DNA from 4 places in the Streptomyces sp. DSM 118878 genome. Region 2 is predicted to be linked to each of the others. Evidence: riboswitches for the same ligand, from Rfam matches in the RefSeq annotation. Region 2 holds a riboswitch; each other region holds the start of a gene.
What was found. A riboswitch is a leader RNA that binds a small molecule or an ion and turns the genes downstream of it on or off. The one in region 2 is predicted to bind cobalamin.
Positions count from the first base shown of each region.

Region 1 (4,133 bases), 5.1 Mb from region 2:
CCGGGTCGAGGAGGTTCTTCGTGCTGTTGGTCGTGGTGCTCATTACTGGCAGGCCTCGCAGGACTCGGGGTTTTCCAGGGAGCAGGCGACGGCGTCTTCGGCTGCCGTGACCTGCGCGGGGGCGGGGGCGGTGGCGGCGGTCGCACCGGAGCCGGCCGCGCGGGCGATGCGCGTGGCGGGGCGCGAGCGCAGGTAGTACGTGGTCTTCAGGCCCCGCTGCCAGGCGTAGGCGTACATGGAGGAGAGCTTGCCGATGGTCGGCGTCTCCAGGAACAGGTTCAGGGACTGCGCCTGGTCGAGGAACGGCGTGCGCGCGGCGGCCATGTCGATGAGGCCGCGCTGCGGGAGCTCCCACGCCGTGCGGTACAGCGCGCGCACGTCCTCGGGGATCCAGCCGAAGCCCTGCACGGAGCCGCTGGCCTCGCGCAGTGCCTCGCGGGTCTGCGCGTCCCAGACGCCGAGCCGCTTCAGCTCCTTCACCAGATAGGCGTTGACCTGGAGGAACTCACCGCTGAGCGTCTCGCGCTTGAAGAGGTTGGAGACCTGCGGCTCGATGCACTCGTAGACGCCCGCGATGGACGCGATGGTGGCGGTCGGCGCGATGGCGAGCAGCAGCGAGTTGCGCATGCCGGTCACGGCGATACGTTCCCGCAGCGCGGCCCAGCGCTCCGGCCACGTCAGGTCGACGTCGTAGTGATCCGGGTGCAGGACGCCGCGCGCGGTGCGGGTCTTCTCCCAGGCGGGGAGGGGGCCGCTCCGCTCGGCGAGGTCGGCGGAGGCCTCGTACGCGGCGAGCATGATCCGCTCGGCGATGCGGGTGGACAGGGCGCGCGCCTCGGGGGAGTCGAAGCCCAGCTTGAGCTGGAAGAAGACGTCCTGGAGGCCCATCGTGCCCAGGCCCACCGGGCGCCACTTGGCGTTGGAGCGCCGGGCCTGGTCGGTCGGGTAGAAGTTGATGTCGACGACGCGGTCGAGGAAGGTGACGGCGGTACGGACGGTCTCGTCGAGCCGCTGCCAGTCGATGTCACCGGCGGCCGTGTCCACGAACGCGCCGAGGTTGACCGAGCCGAGGTTGCAGACCGCCGTCTCGCCGTCGTCCGTGACCTCCAGGATCTCCGTGCAGAGGTTGGAGGAGTGCACGGTGTGGCCGGGCTCCGCCGTCTGGTTGGCGGTGCGGTTGGCGGCGTCCTTGAACGTCATCCAGCCGTTGCCGGTCTGCGCGAGGGTGCGCATCATGCGGCCGTACAGCTCCCGGGCCGGGAGGGTCTTCTTCGCGAGCCCGGCGGCCTCCGCCCCGCGGTAGGCGGCGTCGAACTCCTCGCCCCACAGATCCACGAGGTCGGGCACGTCGGCGGGGGAGAACAGCGACCAGTCCTGGTCGGCGGCGACCCGGCGCATGAACTCGTCCGGGATCCAGTGCGCGAGGTTGAGGTTGTGCGTGCGGCGCGCGTCCTCACCGGTGTTGTCCCGCAGTTCGAGGAACTCCTCGATGTCGGAGTGCCAGGTCTCCAGGTAGACCGCGGCGGCGCCCTTGCGCCGGCCGCCCTGGTTCACGGCGGCGACCGAGGCGTCGAGGGTCTTCAGGAACGGCACGATGCCGTTGGAGTGGCCGTTCGTGCCGCGGATCAGCGAACCGCGGGAACGGATGCGGGAGTACGAGAGTCCGATGCCGCCCGCGTGCTTGGAGAGGCGCGCGACCTGGTGGTAGCGGTCGTAGATCGAGTCCAGCTCGTCCAGCGGGGAGTCGAGGAGGTAGCAGGAGGACATCTGCGGGTGGCGGGTGCCGGAGTTGAAGAGCGTCGGCGACGAGGGCAGGTAGTCCAGGCGGCTCATCAGGCCGTACAGCGCGGCGACCTCGTCCACCGCGCGGGCACCCTCGTCCTCCGCGAGGCCGCTCGCGACGCGCAGCATGAAGTGCTGCGGGGTCTCGATGACCTGGCGGGTGAGGGGGTGGCGCAGCAGATAGCGGCCGTGCAGGGTGCGCAGGCCGAAGTAGCCGAAGCGGAAGTCGGCGCCGTCCGCGAGAGCCGCGTCCACCAGCGCGTCGAGCCGGGCCGCGTGCTCCGTCACGAACGACGCCGTGCGGTCGGCGATCAGACCCTCGCGGTGGCCCACCGCGATGGAGTCGGTGAAGGAGCGCACGCCCTGCGTCGCCGCTTCCTCGCGGATGCCGATCGAGAGCAGCCTGGCCGCGAGCTTCGAGTACTCCGGGTCCTCGGAGATGAGCCCCGCGGCGGCCTCGGTGGCGAGCTCCCGCAGCTCCGCCTCGTCGGCACGGGCCGAGCGGCCCCGCAGCGCGGCGGCGGCGACCCGGCCGGGGTCGGCGTCGGGCAGGTCGGCGGTGAGGTCGGTCAGGGTGCGCAGCAGCGCGGTTCCCGGGCCGTCGGTTCCTTCGCCGCCCTCGGCGGTCGGCGGCTTCGTCGCTGACGCTGGTTCGGCAGGCGCGATGGTCACGTGGGGCACTCCCTCGCTCGGCTCTGGGCCAGGGGAGGGGAAGGCGCACGGGCAGCACGCGCGCAGGGCGGTGCACCACGTCCACCGGCCCACTCCGCGAGGCCCGGACGGTCGGCACCCGGGCCGGACGGCACGGGTGCGCTGCCGACAGGTCTTCGGACTCCGCGTACGCCAAATGCGTACACGTACACCGTTGCGGGACAGTTCCGGACTTGCACCGGATTCCCCTGCGGCGACAGCGAGCATGAGCATACATCTTGTGCTGGCTCGCCGAAGCGGGCCCACATCTTGTGTCGGTACGCGGAGATGACGCAGGGCCGCCGGTTGCCCGGCGGCCCTGCGTCATCTCCGGAGAGGGCCCCCGGGGGCCCGTGCGAGGGGTGCGGTCAGTGGGCGGCGCCCGCGGTGGCCGGGGGCAGTTCCGTGGCGACGCCGGGGTCTCCCGCGTCCGCGGTGTAGTCCTCGGGCGAGGTCTCGTCGATGCCGTCGGGGGCCTTCATGGCCCTCAGGACGAAGGTGAGGACCACCGTCACGACGACGTTCAGGACGAACGCGGTGAGGCCGATGTAGCCGATCTCGCCGATGCCGGGGATCTCGTCGGAGGAGCCGCCGAAGTGCTTCTGCGAGGGAGAGGCGACGCCGTACGCGGCCAGGGTGCCGTAGAGCATGCCGACCGCCCATCCGGCCAGCAGCGCCCAGCGGTGGAACCAGCGCGTGAACAGGCCGCCGACCAGCGCGGGCATGGTCTGGAGGATCCAGATGCCGCCGAGGAGCTGGAAGTTGATCGCGACGGTCTTGTCCATGGTGAGGACGAAGGCCAGCGCGCCGACCTTCACCAGGAGCGAGACCAGCTTGGAGACCTTGGTCTCCTGCGCGGGCGTCGCGTCCGGCCTGATGAAGTCCTTGTAGATGTTGCGGGTGAAAAGGTTCGCGGCGGCGATCGACATGATGGCGGCGGGGACGAGCGCGCCGATGCCGATCGCGGCGAAGGCGACGCCCGTGAACCAGTCGGGGAACATGTTCTCGAAGAGCTGCGGGATCGCGAGCTGCCCGTTCTCCACCTTGACCCCGGCCGCGATCGCCATGAAGCCGAGCAGCGCGAGCAGGCCGAGCATCAGCGAGTACAGCGGCAGGATCGTGGTGTTGCGGCGGATCACGTCGCGGCTCTTGGAGGAGAGCGTCGCCGTGATCGAGTGCGGGTACATGAAGAGCGCGAGCGCGGAGCCGAGGGCCAGTGTCGCGTACGTCCACTGCCCGGTCTGCGCCGGCGCCAGGCCCGCGACGGGTTTGCCCGCGGCGTCGTTGGCGGCGGAGAACTTGGCGTCGGCCGCCCGGAAGATCTCGTCGAACCCGCCCAGCTTGATCGGGATGTAGATGATCGCCACGGCGATGACGAGGTAGATCAGGCCGTCCTTCACGAACGCGATCAGGGCGGGGGCGCGCAGACCCGAGGAGTACGTGTACGCCGCGAGCACCGCGAAGGCGATGAGGAGCGGCAGGTCCTTGATGAACCAGTTGGTGTCGGGGCCGCCGCCGACGCCCATGACGTCCAGCACGGCCTGGATGCCCACGAGTTGGAGCGCGATGTACGGCATCGTGGCGAGGATGCCGGTGACCGCGACCGCCAGGGAGAGCCCCTTGGAGCCGAAGCGTCCGCGCACGAAGTCCGAGGTCGTCAC
Region 1 covers NZ_CP193622.1:5,761,297-5,765,429, forward strand. Annotated here, with positions in the region: gene ACRAKF_RS25745 (ribonucleotide-diphosphate reductase subunit beta) at 1-43, opposite strand, end outside; gene ACRAKF_RS25750 (ribonucleoside-diphosphate reductase subunit alpha) at 43-2,454, opposite strand; cobalamin riboswitch at 2,584-2,706, opposite strand; gene mctP (monocarboxylate uptake permease MctP) at 2,841-4,133, opposite strand, start outside.
Region 1: linked by a shared signal. The riboswitch ahead of ACRAKF_RS25750 (ribonucleoside-diphosphate reductase subunit alpha) and the one ahead of ACRAKF_RS02940 (energy-coupling factor ABC transporter permease) in region 2 are both predicted to bind cobalamin.

Region 2 (4,133 bases):
CGACATGTATCCCGTACTGCGCGAGAACGAGATCGACGCCGACCACTGCGCCCAGTGGCGCAGCAGGGCGGAGCAGACCGGCGGCATGATCACGCAGGCGCGGGACGGTTTCCGCACGGCGGAGGAGAGCCTCTACTACAACCCCCGGCTGCTGTTGCGCAGGAAGCGGGGCGACCATGTCTCGTTCGAGGGCTACGGGGCGGTCCTCGAAGCCCTGGTGCGTGCCCTGTACCAGGTCTCGTCGCTGACCCGCAGCCTCGACCAGTGGACCGAGCAGGAGGAGGGCAGGCTCGACGACGGCGCGTTCTTCGGCAGCTACGCCGACTTCCTCGAAAGCATCTCGAAGATCACCGACGTGCTCGCCGTACTCGGCGAGACCTCCCTCGCCGAGCAGGCTCGGCACCTGGGCGAACTGTCCGACGACGCCCAGGACTGCGCCCGCGCGGTGACCGAGCAGGCGGCCCGCTCAGGCCTGCCGCTGGCCGACCCGGCCCGCCCGTACGGAGTCCTCGTCGTCGAGGCGAACCGCCTGATGGAGGAGGTCCAGCACACCTGCGACGTGCTGAAGGACACGTGCTGACCTCCGGCCCGCGGTCCCGCGTTCCCGTGGTGGCCCGGCCCCGTGGTGGCTCGGTGGCTCGGGGCCCTCCGGGCGCCGTTCGCACCGTTTGTCCCCCGGGGGGCACGGGCACCCGACCCGGGTCACCGATCCCGGGCGGCACGCGGTGACCGACCATCCATGCCCCGACTCCCGCAGGAGGCCTCCCCATGCAAGAGGGCCAGCACGACGCCCGCACGAGCGGCCACGACACGCCGCAGGTCACGTCCGAGCCGACGCCTCCGTTCCCGGGGGACAAGCACGGCCCGCCGCCCGGCGTCGAGGCCGACATGTCCCCGCGGCCCCGCTACGAGGCACCGCGGTACAAGGCCGCCGACAAACTGCTCGACAAGGTCGCGCTGATCACCGGCGGCGACTCCGGGATCGGCCGGGCCATCTCCTGGCTCTACGCGCGCGAAGGGGCCGACGTCGCCATCGTCCACCTGCCCGAGGAGCAGCAGGACGCCGAAGAGACCAAGCGGCTCGTCGAGAAGGCCGGGCGCACCTGTCTGCTGCTGCCCGGCGACGTGAGCGACGCCGACTTCTGCCGCGACGCCGTGGCACGCACCGTGGCGGAGTTCGGGACGCTGAACATCCTGGTCAACAACGCCGCCTACCTGAACAGCAAGCTGGAGCTCGAACAGCTCAACGCCGAGGACTGGGACCGCACGTTCAAGACGAACGTGTACGCCTACTTCCACCTGGTCATGGCGAGCCTGCCGCACCTGGACGCGGGCGACGCGATCATCGCCACGGCCACGGAGGAAGCCCTGAAGGGCAGCACCACCATGATCGACTACGCGGCTTCGAAGGCGGCCCTGATCACCTTCACCAAGTCGATCGCGCCCCACCTCGCCAAGCGGGGCGTCCGCGCCAACGTCGTCGCCCCCGGACCCGTGTGGACGGTCCTCAACACGGCCGACCCGCACATGCCCGAGGACGGCCTCTCCCAGGTCGGCAGCGAGACCCCGCTGGGCCGTCCCGCCCAGCCGGAGGAGCTCGCGCCCGCCTACGTCTATCTGGCCTCCGACGGGGACTCCAGCTTCACCGTGGGCGAGGTCCTCGCCGTGACGGGCGGTGAGACCGACACCCGCTGACCACGGCGTGAGCATGGCCTGACCACGGCCTGACCACGGCCTGACCACGGTCTGGCCACGCACCTGACAGCGCGGGGCGCCCCTTCACCTCCGAGGGGGCGCCCCGCGCTTTCCGCGCGCCGGAGCACGCCACCGGACACCGCGATGACCTGGGGGTGAGTTGTCATGCCTCCATCTCGCGCACTACTGTCACCACGCCTTGGTGCTCGGGAAATCCGGTGTGATGCCGGTGCGGCCCTCGCCACTGTGATCGGGATGTCCGGCTCCAGCCCTCGCGGCAGCCACTGGGCGCACACGCGCCCGGGAAGGCGGAGTTCGGGCGGTACTACCCGTCAGCCAGGAGACCGGCCAAGGCACGTTGTCCATCCACGAGGTGCTGGAGAGGGTCTGCTGAGCCATGCATATCGCCGAGGGTTTCCTCCCGCCGGCGCACGCGATCGCCTGGGGCGTAGCGTCCGCGCCGTTCGTCGTCCACGGAGTCCGCTCCCTTACACGTGAGGTCAAGGAGCACCCCGAGAGCACGCTGCTCCTGGGTGCGTCCGGAGCCTTCACCTTCGTCCTGTCCGCCCTGAAGATCCCGTCGGTCACCGGGAGTTGCTCCCACCCGACGGGCACCGGCCTCGGCGCGATCCTGTTCCGCCCGCCGATCATGGCGGTGCTCGGCACGATCACGCTGCTGTTCCAGGCACTGCTGCTCGCCCACGGCGGGCTCACCACGCTCGGCGCCAACGTCTTCTCCATGGCGATCGTCGGGCCCTGGGCCGGATACGCCGTCTACCGGCTCCTGAAGCGGTACGACGTGCCGCTCATGGCGGCGGTCTTCTGCGGCGCCTTCGTCGCCGACCTGTCCACGTACTGCGTCACCAGCGTCCAGCTCGCCCTGGCGTTCCCCGACCCCGGCAGCGGGTTCCTCGGGGCGCTCGGCAAGTTCGGCGGCATCTTCGCCGTCACCCAGATCCCGCTGGCGGTCAGCGAGGGACTGCTCACCGTCCTCGTGATGCGGCTCCTCGTGCAGTCGAGCAAGGGAGAGCTCACGCGGCTCGGCGTACTGCTCCAGCGCAAGCGGACGGCCGCGGCCACCGCCACGGACAGCACCAGGACCGAGACGGGGGCCAACGCCTGATGAGCCGGAACGCGAAGATCAACACCCTGCTGCTCGTCATCGTCGCCGCCCTCGCGGTCCTGCCGCTCGTGCTGGGACTCGGCGACCACAAGGAGGAGCCGTTCGCGGGCGCCGACGCCCAGGCCGAGACGGCGATCACCGAGATCGACCCCGACTACGAGCCCTGGTTCTCCCCGCTGTACGAACCGCCGTCCGGCGAGGTCGAGTCGGCGCTCTTCGCCCTTCAGGCAGCGCTCGGCGCCGGCGTCCTCGCGTACTACTTCGGGCTGCGCAGGGGGCGCCGCCAGGGCGCGGAGCGCGAACGGGTGCGGGACGGCCACACCGAGCCGTCCGACGAGGTGCCCGACGAGCCGTCCGATGAGCTGTCCGATGAGGTGTCCGGCGACGCGGCGGACAGCCGCACCGGGGCCGGGCAGGTCTGATCGGCGGTGCTGCCCATCGACGCGGCGGCGCACAGCAGCCGCTGGCGCCGCCGTCACCCCGTGGACAAGGCCGTGCTCGGCCTCGGGCTCACCGCCCTCGCCGTCTCGCTGCCGCCCTGGCCGGGCGCGGCCCTCGTCCTCGTCACCGCGCTCGTGGTGCTGCTCGGCCCCGCGGGCGTACCGCCCCGCAAGCTGTGGCGCGCCTACCGCGTGCCGCTCGGCTTCTGCGTCACCGGAGCCCTGACCCTGCTCGTCCAGATCGGCGGCCCCGACGGGTTCGTCACGTTCGCCGAAGGCGGCCCCGCGCGCGCCGGGGGGCTGCTGCTGCGGACCTCGGCGGCCTCGCTGGGGGTGCTGCTGTTCGCCTTCACCACGCCCCTGTCGGACCTGCTGCCCCGCCTGGTCGGGGCGGGGGTGCCGGCGCCCGTGGTGGACGTCGCCCTCGTGACGTACCGGATGAGCTTCCTGCTCATGGACTCCATGGGGCGCGTCCGCCAGGCGCAGGCGGCGCGGCTCGGCCACACCACCAGAGCCGCCGCCTGGCGGTCGCTCGCGGGGCTCGGCGCCACCGCGTTCGTGCGCGCCTTCGACCGGGCGGGACGGCTCCAGGCAGGGCTCGCCGGGCGCGGCTACGACGGCACGCTGCGGGTGCTCGTGCCCGAGGCGAAGGTCTCCCGGCCCTTCGTGGCCGCCGTCGCGGTCCTTCTCCTGGGCCTGATCGCCCTCACCCTCGTACTGGAAAGGTTCCTTCCATGAGCGAGCCCCTGGTGGCGCTGCGCGCGGCGTCCTACGCGTACGAAGAGGGGCCCGCCGTGCTCAGCGGCCTGGACTTCGACGTCGCCGAGGGACGCGCCCTCGCCCTGCTCGGGCGCAACGGCAGCGGCAAGACCACC
Region 2 covers NZ_CP193622.1:688,598-692,730, reverse strand. Annotated here, with positions in the region: gene ACRAKF_RS02950 (FUSC family protein) at 1-580, shown strand, start outside; gene ACRAKF_RS02945 (SDR family oxidoreductase) at 769-1,695, shown strand; cobalamin riboswitch at 1,879-2,062, shown strand; gene ACRAKF_RS02940 (energy-coupling factor ABC transporter permease) at 2,093-2,818, shown strand; gene ACRAKF_RS02935 (energy-coupling factor ABC transporter substrate-binding protein) at 2,818-3,240, shown strand; gene cbiQ (cobalt ECF transporter T component CbiQ) at 3,247-3,996, shown strand; gene ACRAKF_RS02925 (ATP-binding cassette domain-containing protein) at 3,993-4,133, shown strand, end outside.

Region 3 (4,133 bases), 2.1 Mb from region 2:
TGATCTTCTCCCTCGACGGCCCCATCGCCACCGGCCACACACCCGCCCAGGCCACCGGCGCGGACGCCATCCGCACCGACATCATCGTGGGCGGCCTCCACCAGCGCCCCGCCCATGTCGTCCAGCCCGAGCACGAGGCCGGCATCCAGCTCGCCGTCCACCCCCTCGCGGCCCGCGCGCTCCTCGGCCTGCCCGCGGCCGCGCTGACCGGTGAGCTCGTCGTCCACGGCACGGACGTGTTCGGCGAGCGCGCCGCCGAGCTCCGTGAGCGACTCTGCGAGCTCGACGACTGGGAGGACCGCTTCGCCGCCCTCTCCGCCTACCTGCGCCGCCGCGCCGCCGACGACCGGGCGGCCGGTTCCGTACGCCCGGAGGTAGCCGAGGCCTGGGCCTGGCTGGCAAGGCACCGCGGCGCGGGCACCCTCGGCGGCCTGTCCCGGCACGTGGCGCTCAGCGAACGCCGCCTGACCTCGCTCTTCCGCGCCGAGACGGGCCTCGCCCCGAAGCAGGTGGCGCGCCTGATGCGATTCCAGCACGCCAAGACCGCCGTGGTCCGCGCCGCCGGGACGGGCACCCCGCAGGACCTGGCCCGGATCGCGGCCGACTGCGGCTACTACGACCACTCCCACCTCGTACGGGACTTCCGGCAGTACACGGGAGCCAGCCCCACCGGCTGGCTGGCCGAAGAGTGCCGGAATATCCAAGCCGGGGCACACAGCCCGGACGGAGAGTAAAAGGCATGGACACCACACAGAACCCCACCCAGAACCCCCCACCCGCCCCCACCATCTGGCCCACCTTCCAGGCCGAGGACGCCCACGCGCTGATCGACTTCCTCGTCGGCACCGTCGGCTTCCTGCGCACCGCCGTGTACGAGGACGGCGACCGCGTCGCCCACGCCCAGCTCGACTGGCCGGAGGGCGGCGGGATCATGCTCGGCTCGTACGACCCGGCCGCGGCCGACGGCACGTGCGGCAAGCCCGGTACCTCCGGCGCCTACGTCGTCACCGACCAGGTGGACGCCCTGTACGCCCGCCTGACCGAGGCCGGCGTGAAGATCACCGCGGAGATCGGGGACAAACCGTACGGCAGTCGTGAGTTCGGCATCGCCGATCCCGAGGGCAACCGCTGGTTCTTCGGCACCTACCGCGGGGAGCCGAGGCCCGGCCAGACCCTCTGAGCCCGCGTGATAACTTGCGCAAGCCAGTCAAACCCACACTTGGGCCAGGGAATCCGGTGCGAATCCGGAACTGACGCGCAGCGGTGAGGGGGACGGGCGGAGCACACGGCCACTGGGCGTCCACGGACGCCCGGGAAGGCGTTCCGCCCGGTCGATCCCGAGTCCGAAGACCTGCTGGCGCCTCTGCCCGCACACCGGGCGGCAGAGGCCGTGACGCAGGCCAGGCTCCGCGTATGAGCCGTGAGACTCAAGGGATCACGTGTCCTCGAAAGCCCGAATACTTCAGTCGACCCTGTTGACCCTGTGCTGCGCGGGAGTGCTCGCGACGCTGACCGCCTGCGGCGGCGGTTCCGCCGGCGAGGGCGGGACGGCAGGGGCCGCGCGGGACGGCTACCCCGTGACGGTCGCCTCCTGCGGCGAGAAGACCGAGGTCAAGGCCCCGCCCCAGCGAGCCGTCTCGCTCGACCAGGGCTCCACGGAGATCCTGCTCTCCCTCGGCCTCGCCGACCGCATGGCGGGCACCGGCACCTGGACCGACCCGGTCCTGAAGAACCTGGAGAAGGACAACGCGGGGGTGGAGCGGCTCGCCGACCGCTACCCCGCCTTGGAGAAGGTCCTCTCCAAGGAACCCGACTTCGTCAGCGCCTCCTTCCTCTACACCGTCGGCAAGGGCGGCGTCGCCGACCGCGCCAAGTTCACCGACCTCGGCGTCCCCGTCTACGTCTCGCCCAGCGACTGCGCGGGCAAGGACAACGACGGCGGCGGCGACGGCAAGCGCGTGAAGACCCTCACCATGGACACCGTCTACGGCGAGGTACGGGACCTGGCGAAGGTCTTCGGCGTCGAGAAGCGCGGCGAGAAACTGGTGGCGGAGCTGAAGGGCCGCGTGGCCAGGGCCACCGAGGACATCGACGCCTCCGACACCTCCCTCCTCTACTGGTTCGCCAACTCCGACGCCCCGTACATGGCGGGCTGCTGCGGCGCACCCGGGATCATCACGCGCGAGCTCGGCGCCGAGAACGTCTTCGACGACACCCACGAGGAATGGCCCCAGATCAACTGGGAGACCGTCGCCGACCGCGACCCCGACGTCCTCGTCATCGGCGACCTGACCCGCAAGTCGCAGTCGGCGGAGTCCGCCGCGGCGAAGATCAGGTTCCTTGAGTCCAACCCGGCGACCAAGAACCTGACCGCCGTCAAGAAGAAGCGGTACGTGCTGCTGAGCGGCCAGGCGATGAACCCCACGATCCGTACCGTCGACGGCGTCGAACAAGTGGCCGCCGGGCTGCGGAAGTTCGGGCTCGTCAAGTGACGTCCGCCGCCCCCGTGACGCAGGACCTGCCGCGCCGGGGCCTGCTGCGCCGGAATCCGCTGTGCCGCAGCCTGCTGTGGCCGGCCGGAGTCGCCGTACTCGTGCTCTCCGTGGCGGTGGCCGTCACCATCGGCCCCGCCGACATCTCCGTGGCCGACGTGTGGTCGGCGGTGGCCGCGCACCTCGGCTGGGGAGAGACGCGGCTCACCCCGATCAGGGACGGCATCGTCTGGAACCTGCGGATGCCGCGCACCCTGCTCGCCGCGGTCTGCGGCGCGGGCCTCGCGGTCTGCGGAGCGGTCATGCAGTCCCTGCTCCGCAACCCGCTCGCCGACCCGTTCGTCCTCGGGGTGTCCTCGGGCGCGTCCACGGGCGCGGTCGCGGTGGTGGTCCTCGGCGTCGGCGGGGGAGCGCTGTCGATTTCGACGGGCGCCTTCGCCGGGGCGCTGTGCTCGTTCGCCCTGGTGCTGCTCCTGAGCCACACCCTCGGCGGTTCCACGGACCGGGTCGTACTGTCCGGCGTGGCCGCCATGCAGCTCTTCTCCGCGCTGACGTCGTTCCTCATCCTCACCGCGGGCGACGCCGAGACCACCCGTGGCGTGCTGTTCTGGCTCCTCGGCTCGCTCAGCGGGGCCGGCTGGACGGACGTGTGGATGTGCGCGGCGGTGCTGGCCCTCGGTCTGCTGATCTGCCTGGGCCACGCCCGTACGCTCGACGCCTTCGCGTTCGGCCAGGAGGCGGCGGCGACCCTGGGCGTACGGGTGGCCCGCACCCGCCTCGTCCTCCTCTGCGTGACGGCGCTGCTGACCGCGGCCCTCGTCAGCTCGGCGGGCGCCATCGGCTTCGTCGGCCTGGTCCTGCCGCACGCCGCCCGCGCGCTCGTCGGCTCGGGCCACGCCCGGCTGCTCCCCGTCACGGCGCTCGCCGGGGCGGTCTTCCTGGTCTGGGTGGACACTCTGGCCCGTACGGCCCTCGATCCCCAGGAGGTACCGGTGGGCGTGGTGACGTCACTCATCGGAGTACCGGCGTTCGTGGCGGTGCTCTACCGGACGCGGAGGGTGTCGTGACGTCCGCTGTGACCGGGGAGGGCCTGCGTGCCGAACGCGTGGCCCGCGAGGCGGGCGGCCGCCTGGTCGTCGACGGCGTCAGCCTGGCCCCGCCGCCCGGCGCCACGGTCGGCCTCCTCGGCCCGAACGGCTCGGGCAAGTCGACGCTGCTGCGCGTCCTCGCCGGAGTCCTTGCCCCGGCCTCCGGGATCGTCACTCTGGACGGCCGGCCCCTGCCGGACACCCCGCGCCGCACGGTGGCGCAACGCATAGCGGTGGTGGAGCAACACGCCACGACCCAGGTCGAGTTGACCGTACGGGATGTGGTCCGCCTGGGCCGCATCCCGCACCGCCGCGCATGGTCGGCCCCGTCACCCGAGGACGAACGGGCGGTGACGGAGGCCCTGACCCGCACCGGCCTCGCGGACCGGGCGACCCAGTCCTGGCACACGCTCTCCGGCGGCGAACGCCAGCGCGTCCAGATTGCACGGGCCCTGGCCCAGGAACCCCGCGAACTCCTCCTGGATGAGCCGACGAACCACCTGGACATCCAGCACCAACTGGACCTGCTCACGCTGGTCGCCGAACTCCCCGT
Region 3 covers NZ_CP193622.1:2,764,375-2,768,507, reverse strand. Annotated here, with positions in the region: gene ACRAKF_RS12105 (helix-turn-helix domain-containing protein) at 1-734, shown strand, start outside; gene ACRAKF_RS12100 (VOC family protein) at 740-1,180, shown strand; cobalamin riboswitch at 1,188-1,373, shown strand; gene ACRAKF_RS12095 (ABC transporter substrate-binding protein) at 1,440-2,492, shown strand; gene ACRAKF_RS12090 (FecCD family ABC transporter permease) at 2,534-3,559, shown strand; gene ACRAKF_RS12085 (ABC transporter ATP-binding protein) at 3,556-4,133, shown strand, end outside.
Region 3: linked by a shared signal. The riboswitch ahead of ACRAKF_RS12095 (ABC transporter substrate-binding protein) and the one ahead of ACRAKF_RS02940 (energy-coupling factor ABC transporter permease) in region 2 are both predicted to bind cobalamin.

Region 4 (4,133 bases), 5.9 Mb from region 2:
GGTGCGAGGGCGGCAGGTCCGGGTCGTGGTAGATCGCGATCGGGTTCTGGCCGAAGCCGCGCGGCGGCTGGATGAGGATCAGCAGGTTCCCGCGGCGCAGGGCCGCGAGCACGATGTCACCCTCGGGGTCACCGCCGGCGTCCACGCGGGAGCGGTCGAGGAACATCTCGCCGGGCGGCGGCCCCCAGTGCTCCTCGACGGACTCCCGCAGCTCCTGCGGCAGCGTCGCGTACCAGCGCTTGTAGGCGGCGGCCGGGATGCGGACGGGGTTGGCGGCGAGCTGCTCCTCGGTGAGCCAGTCCTGGTCGTGGCCGCCCGCGTCGATCAGCGCGCGGATCAGCTCGTCGCCGTCGCCGGAGACCAGGCCCGGGATCTCCTCGGTGGGTCCGAAGTCGTAGCCCTCGTCGATGAGCCTGCGGAGCAGCGCGACGGCGGACGCGGGGGTGTCGAGGCCCACCGCGTTGCCGATGCGGGAGTGCTTGGTCGGGTACGCGGAGAGGACCAGGGCCAGGCGCTTGTCGGCGGCCGGGATGTGCCGCAGACGGGCGTGCCGCACGGCGATCCCGGCGACGCGGGCCGCGCGCTCGGCGTCGGCGACATAGGCGGGCAGGCCGTCCTCGTCGATCTCCTTGAACGAGAACGGCACGGTGATCAGCCGCCCGTCGAACTCCGGCACCGCGATCTGGCTGGCCGCGTCGAGCGGCGAGACGCCCTCGTCGTTCTCCTGCCAGGCCGAACGCGACCCGGTCAGGCAGAGCGCCTGGAGGATCGGCACGTCGAGGCCGGTCAGCGCGCCCGCGTCCCAGGACTCGTCGTCACCGCCGGCCGACGCCTCGGCGGGCTTGGTGCCGCCCGCCGCGAGGACCGTCGTCACGATGGCGTCCGCCGCGCGCAGCTCCTCGATCAGCTCCGGCTCCGGGGCGCGCAGCGAGGCCACGTACAGCGGCAGCGGGCGGGCGCCCGCGTCCTCGATCGCGCCGCACAGGGCGTCCACGAACGCGGTGTTGCCGCTCATGTGGTGGGCCCGGTAGTAGAGCACCGCCACGGTCGGGCCTTCGACGTCACGCGCGGCGCGCTCAAGCGGGCCCCAGGACGGCGCCGCCGCGGGCGGCTCGAAGCCGTGGCCGGTGAGCAGCACCGTGTCGGAGAGGAAGCGGGCGAGCTGCTCCAGGTTGGCGGGGCCGCCGTGCGCGAGGTAGGCGTGCGCCTCGGCGGCGATGCCGATCGGCACCGTGGAGGAGGCCATGAGCTGGGCGTCGGGCGCCTGCTCACCGGTGAGCACGACCACCGGCAGACCGCTGGCGGTGAGCTGGTCCAGGCCGTCCTGCCAGGCACGGACACCGCCGAGAAGGCGTACGACGACCAGGTCGGCGCCGTCGAGCAGGGAGGGCAGCTCGGCGAGGTCCAGGCGGGAGGGGTTGGCGAACCGGTAGTCGACCGGACCCCCCGCCGCGCGGGCGCTGAGCAGATCGGTGTCGGAGGTCGACAGCAGCAGAAGCATGCGGGCGCAGGCCTTCCTCGGGGTGTCCGCGCCCCGGGTGGTCGTATGGACGGCAGGAGTTCCTGGCTCACCCCACGTGGGTGGGGCTCACAGTGGCGGGACCGCGCCGGATTCACACCGGGCTTCCTCCTTCGGGCCCCTGTCGGGCCCACGCCGTCGCTGGCGTCGGCGGACCTGGCGGACCGCCGTCTGCATAGTAAGTCCTGCCCGCGCCGGAGCGGGCGGCAGGCTGCCCCGACGGCCCTCGTCGGGAGGCGACTGCCCGGAAGCGCGTGGGTATGCTCGCCGCCATGCCGCCCACCCGAGCGACCTCCACGAACAAGGGCGAATCCCTCATACGTGACCGGGGCGACGCCTGTCCCGGAGCCCTGCGCCCGCACCTCGCCGACGACGGTGCGCTGGTCCGACTCCGGCTGCCCGCAGGGCTCCTGACCGGCCGTCAGGCGCTGGTCCTGGCCGACGCGGCGGAGCGCCTCGCGGACGGCCGGCTCAGCGTCACCTCGCGCGGCAACGTCGAGCTGCGCGGCCTCGCCGAGGACTGCGGCTCCCCCCTGGCCGCGCTGCTCGCGGACGCCGGCCTGCTGCCCTCCGCGCGCCATGAACGCGTACGGAACATCGTGGCCTCCCCGCTCGCCGGAATCGACGGAAAAGGCCTCGCTGACGTGCAGTTGTGGGCCCGTGAGCTGGACGGGCTGCTCTGCGCGGAGGAGTGGACCACCGCGCTGTCCGGCCGCTTCCTGTTCGCCCTCGACGACGGGCGCGGAGACATGGCGGGGCTCGGCGGCGATGTGACCTTGATCGCAGAATCGGGCGGGACGGCGGTCGTGCGGGTCGGGGCCGTGGCGCTGCGGGTGGCCGCCGCGGACGCCCCGCGCGCCGCCCTCGCCGCGGCCGGGGCGTTCCTCGCCGCGGCGCGTGAGGCGGGGAACGGGGCCTGGCGGGTGCGGGAACTGCCTCGCGGCTGCGAGGCGGGGGTCGCCGAGGCGCTGCGGCGGGCGTCGATCCCGGCGGCGCCGACGACCGGGGAGCCGCTGGCCGCGGGGGAGCCGCTGACGCCGAGTGCGGGGGAGCCGGCGGTTGCGCCGCCGCCCGGGGTCATCGGCCGTGCGGTCGCCGTCAACGCCCCGCTCGGCCGGGTCACCGCCGCCCAGTGGCGGGCCCTCCTGCCGCTGCCCGCCGACGAACTGCGGGTCACCCCGTGGCGTGGCTTCGTCCTCCCCGGCTTCGCCGACGCGACGGCGGCCCACGCCCGCCTGGCCGCACTGGCCGACGCCGGGTTCATCACCGACCCCGCGTCACCCTGGCTCGGCGTCGGCGCCTGCACCGGACGCCCCGGCTGCGCCAAGTCCCTCGCCGACGTCCGCGCGGACGCCGTGCCGGGCCTCGGCGGCCTGCCCGTCCACTGGTCGGGCTGCGAGCGCCGCTGCGGACACCCGCGCGGTGACTGGATCGACGTACTCGCCACCGGTGAGGGGCGGTACGAGGTGACGGCGCGCACCGGCGGCACGGCGACCCCCGTGACCGGCACCACCCTCACAGAGGCGGTCACCACGGCACGTACGGCACAGGCACGTACGCGTACGACATCGGCAACCACAACAACGGCCACCACCACAACGGCCACGAAATGAGCGAGAGCACAGTGTTCGACTACGAGAAGGACGGCGCGGCGATCTACCGCGAGTCCTTTGCCACCATCCGCGCGGAGGCGGACCTCGCGGGTCTGCCCGCCGACGTCAGCCAGGTCGCGGTGCGGATGATCCACGCCTGCGGCATGGTCGACCTCGTCCGCGACCTCGCCTTCAGCCCTCGCGTGGTCGCCGACGCCCGCAAGGCGCTGCGCGACGGCGCCCCGATCCTGTGCGACGCGAACATGGTCGCGAGCGGCGTCACGCGCAAGCGGCTCCCGGCCGGCAACGAGGTGGTCTGCACCCTCACCGACCCGTCCGTGCCCGACCTCGCCGCCCGGCTCGGCACCACCCGCAGCGCCGCCGCCCTGGAACTCTGGCGCGACCGCCTCGAAGGCTCCGTCGTCGCCATCGGCAACGCGCCCACCGCGCTCTTCCGCCTCCTGGAGATGATCGAGGCGGGCGCCCCCCGCCCGGCCGCCGTGCTCGGCATACCGGTCGGCTTCGTCGGCGCCGCCGAGTCCAAGGACGCGCTCGCCGAGCACACCTCGGGCCTTGAGTACCTGGTCGTACGGGGACGTCGCGGCGGCAGCGCGATGGCCGCGGCGGCGATCAACGCGATTGCGAGCGAGGCGGAGTGAACACCGAGACCACTGAGCCGGGGAAGCTGTACGGGGTCGGGCTCGGCCCCGGCGACCCCTCCCTGATGACCGTACGGGCCGTCGAGGTCATCGCCGCCGCCGACGTCGTCGCGTACCACTCCGCGCGGCACGGCCGTTCCATCGCCCGCTCCATCGCGGCGAAGCACCTGCGGGACGACCACATCGAGGAGCCGCTGGTCTACCCCGTCACCACGGAGACCACCGACCACCCCGGCGGCTACCGCGGTGCCCTCGACGAGTTCTACGAGGCCGCCGCCGGGCGCCTCGCCGCGCACCTGGACGCCGGGCGCACGGTCGCCGTCCTCGCCGAGGGCGACCCGCTCTTCTACGGCTCCTACCAGC
Region 4 covers NZ_CP193622.1:6,630,823-6,634,955, forward strand. Annotated here, with positions in the region: gene cobN (cobaltochelatase subunit CobN) at 1-1,501, opposite strand, end outside; cobalamin riboswitch at 1,545-1,665, opposite strand; gene cobG (precorrin-3B synthase) at 1,780-3,132, shown strand; gene ACRAKF_RS29405 (precorrin-8X methylmutase) at 3,144-3,770, shown strand; gene ACRAKF_RS29410 (precorrin-2 C(20)-methyltransferase) at 3,767-4,133, shown strand, end outside.
Region 4: linked by a shared signal. The riboswitch ahead of cobN (cobaltochelatase subunit CobN) and the one ahead of ACRAKF_RS02940 (energy-coupling factor ABC transporter permease) in region 2 are both predicted to bind cobalamin.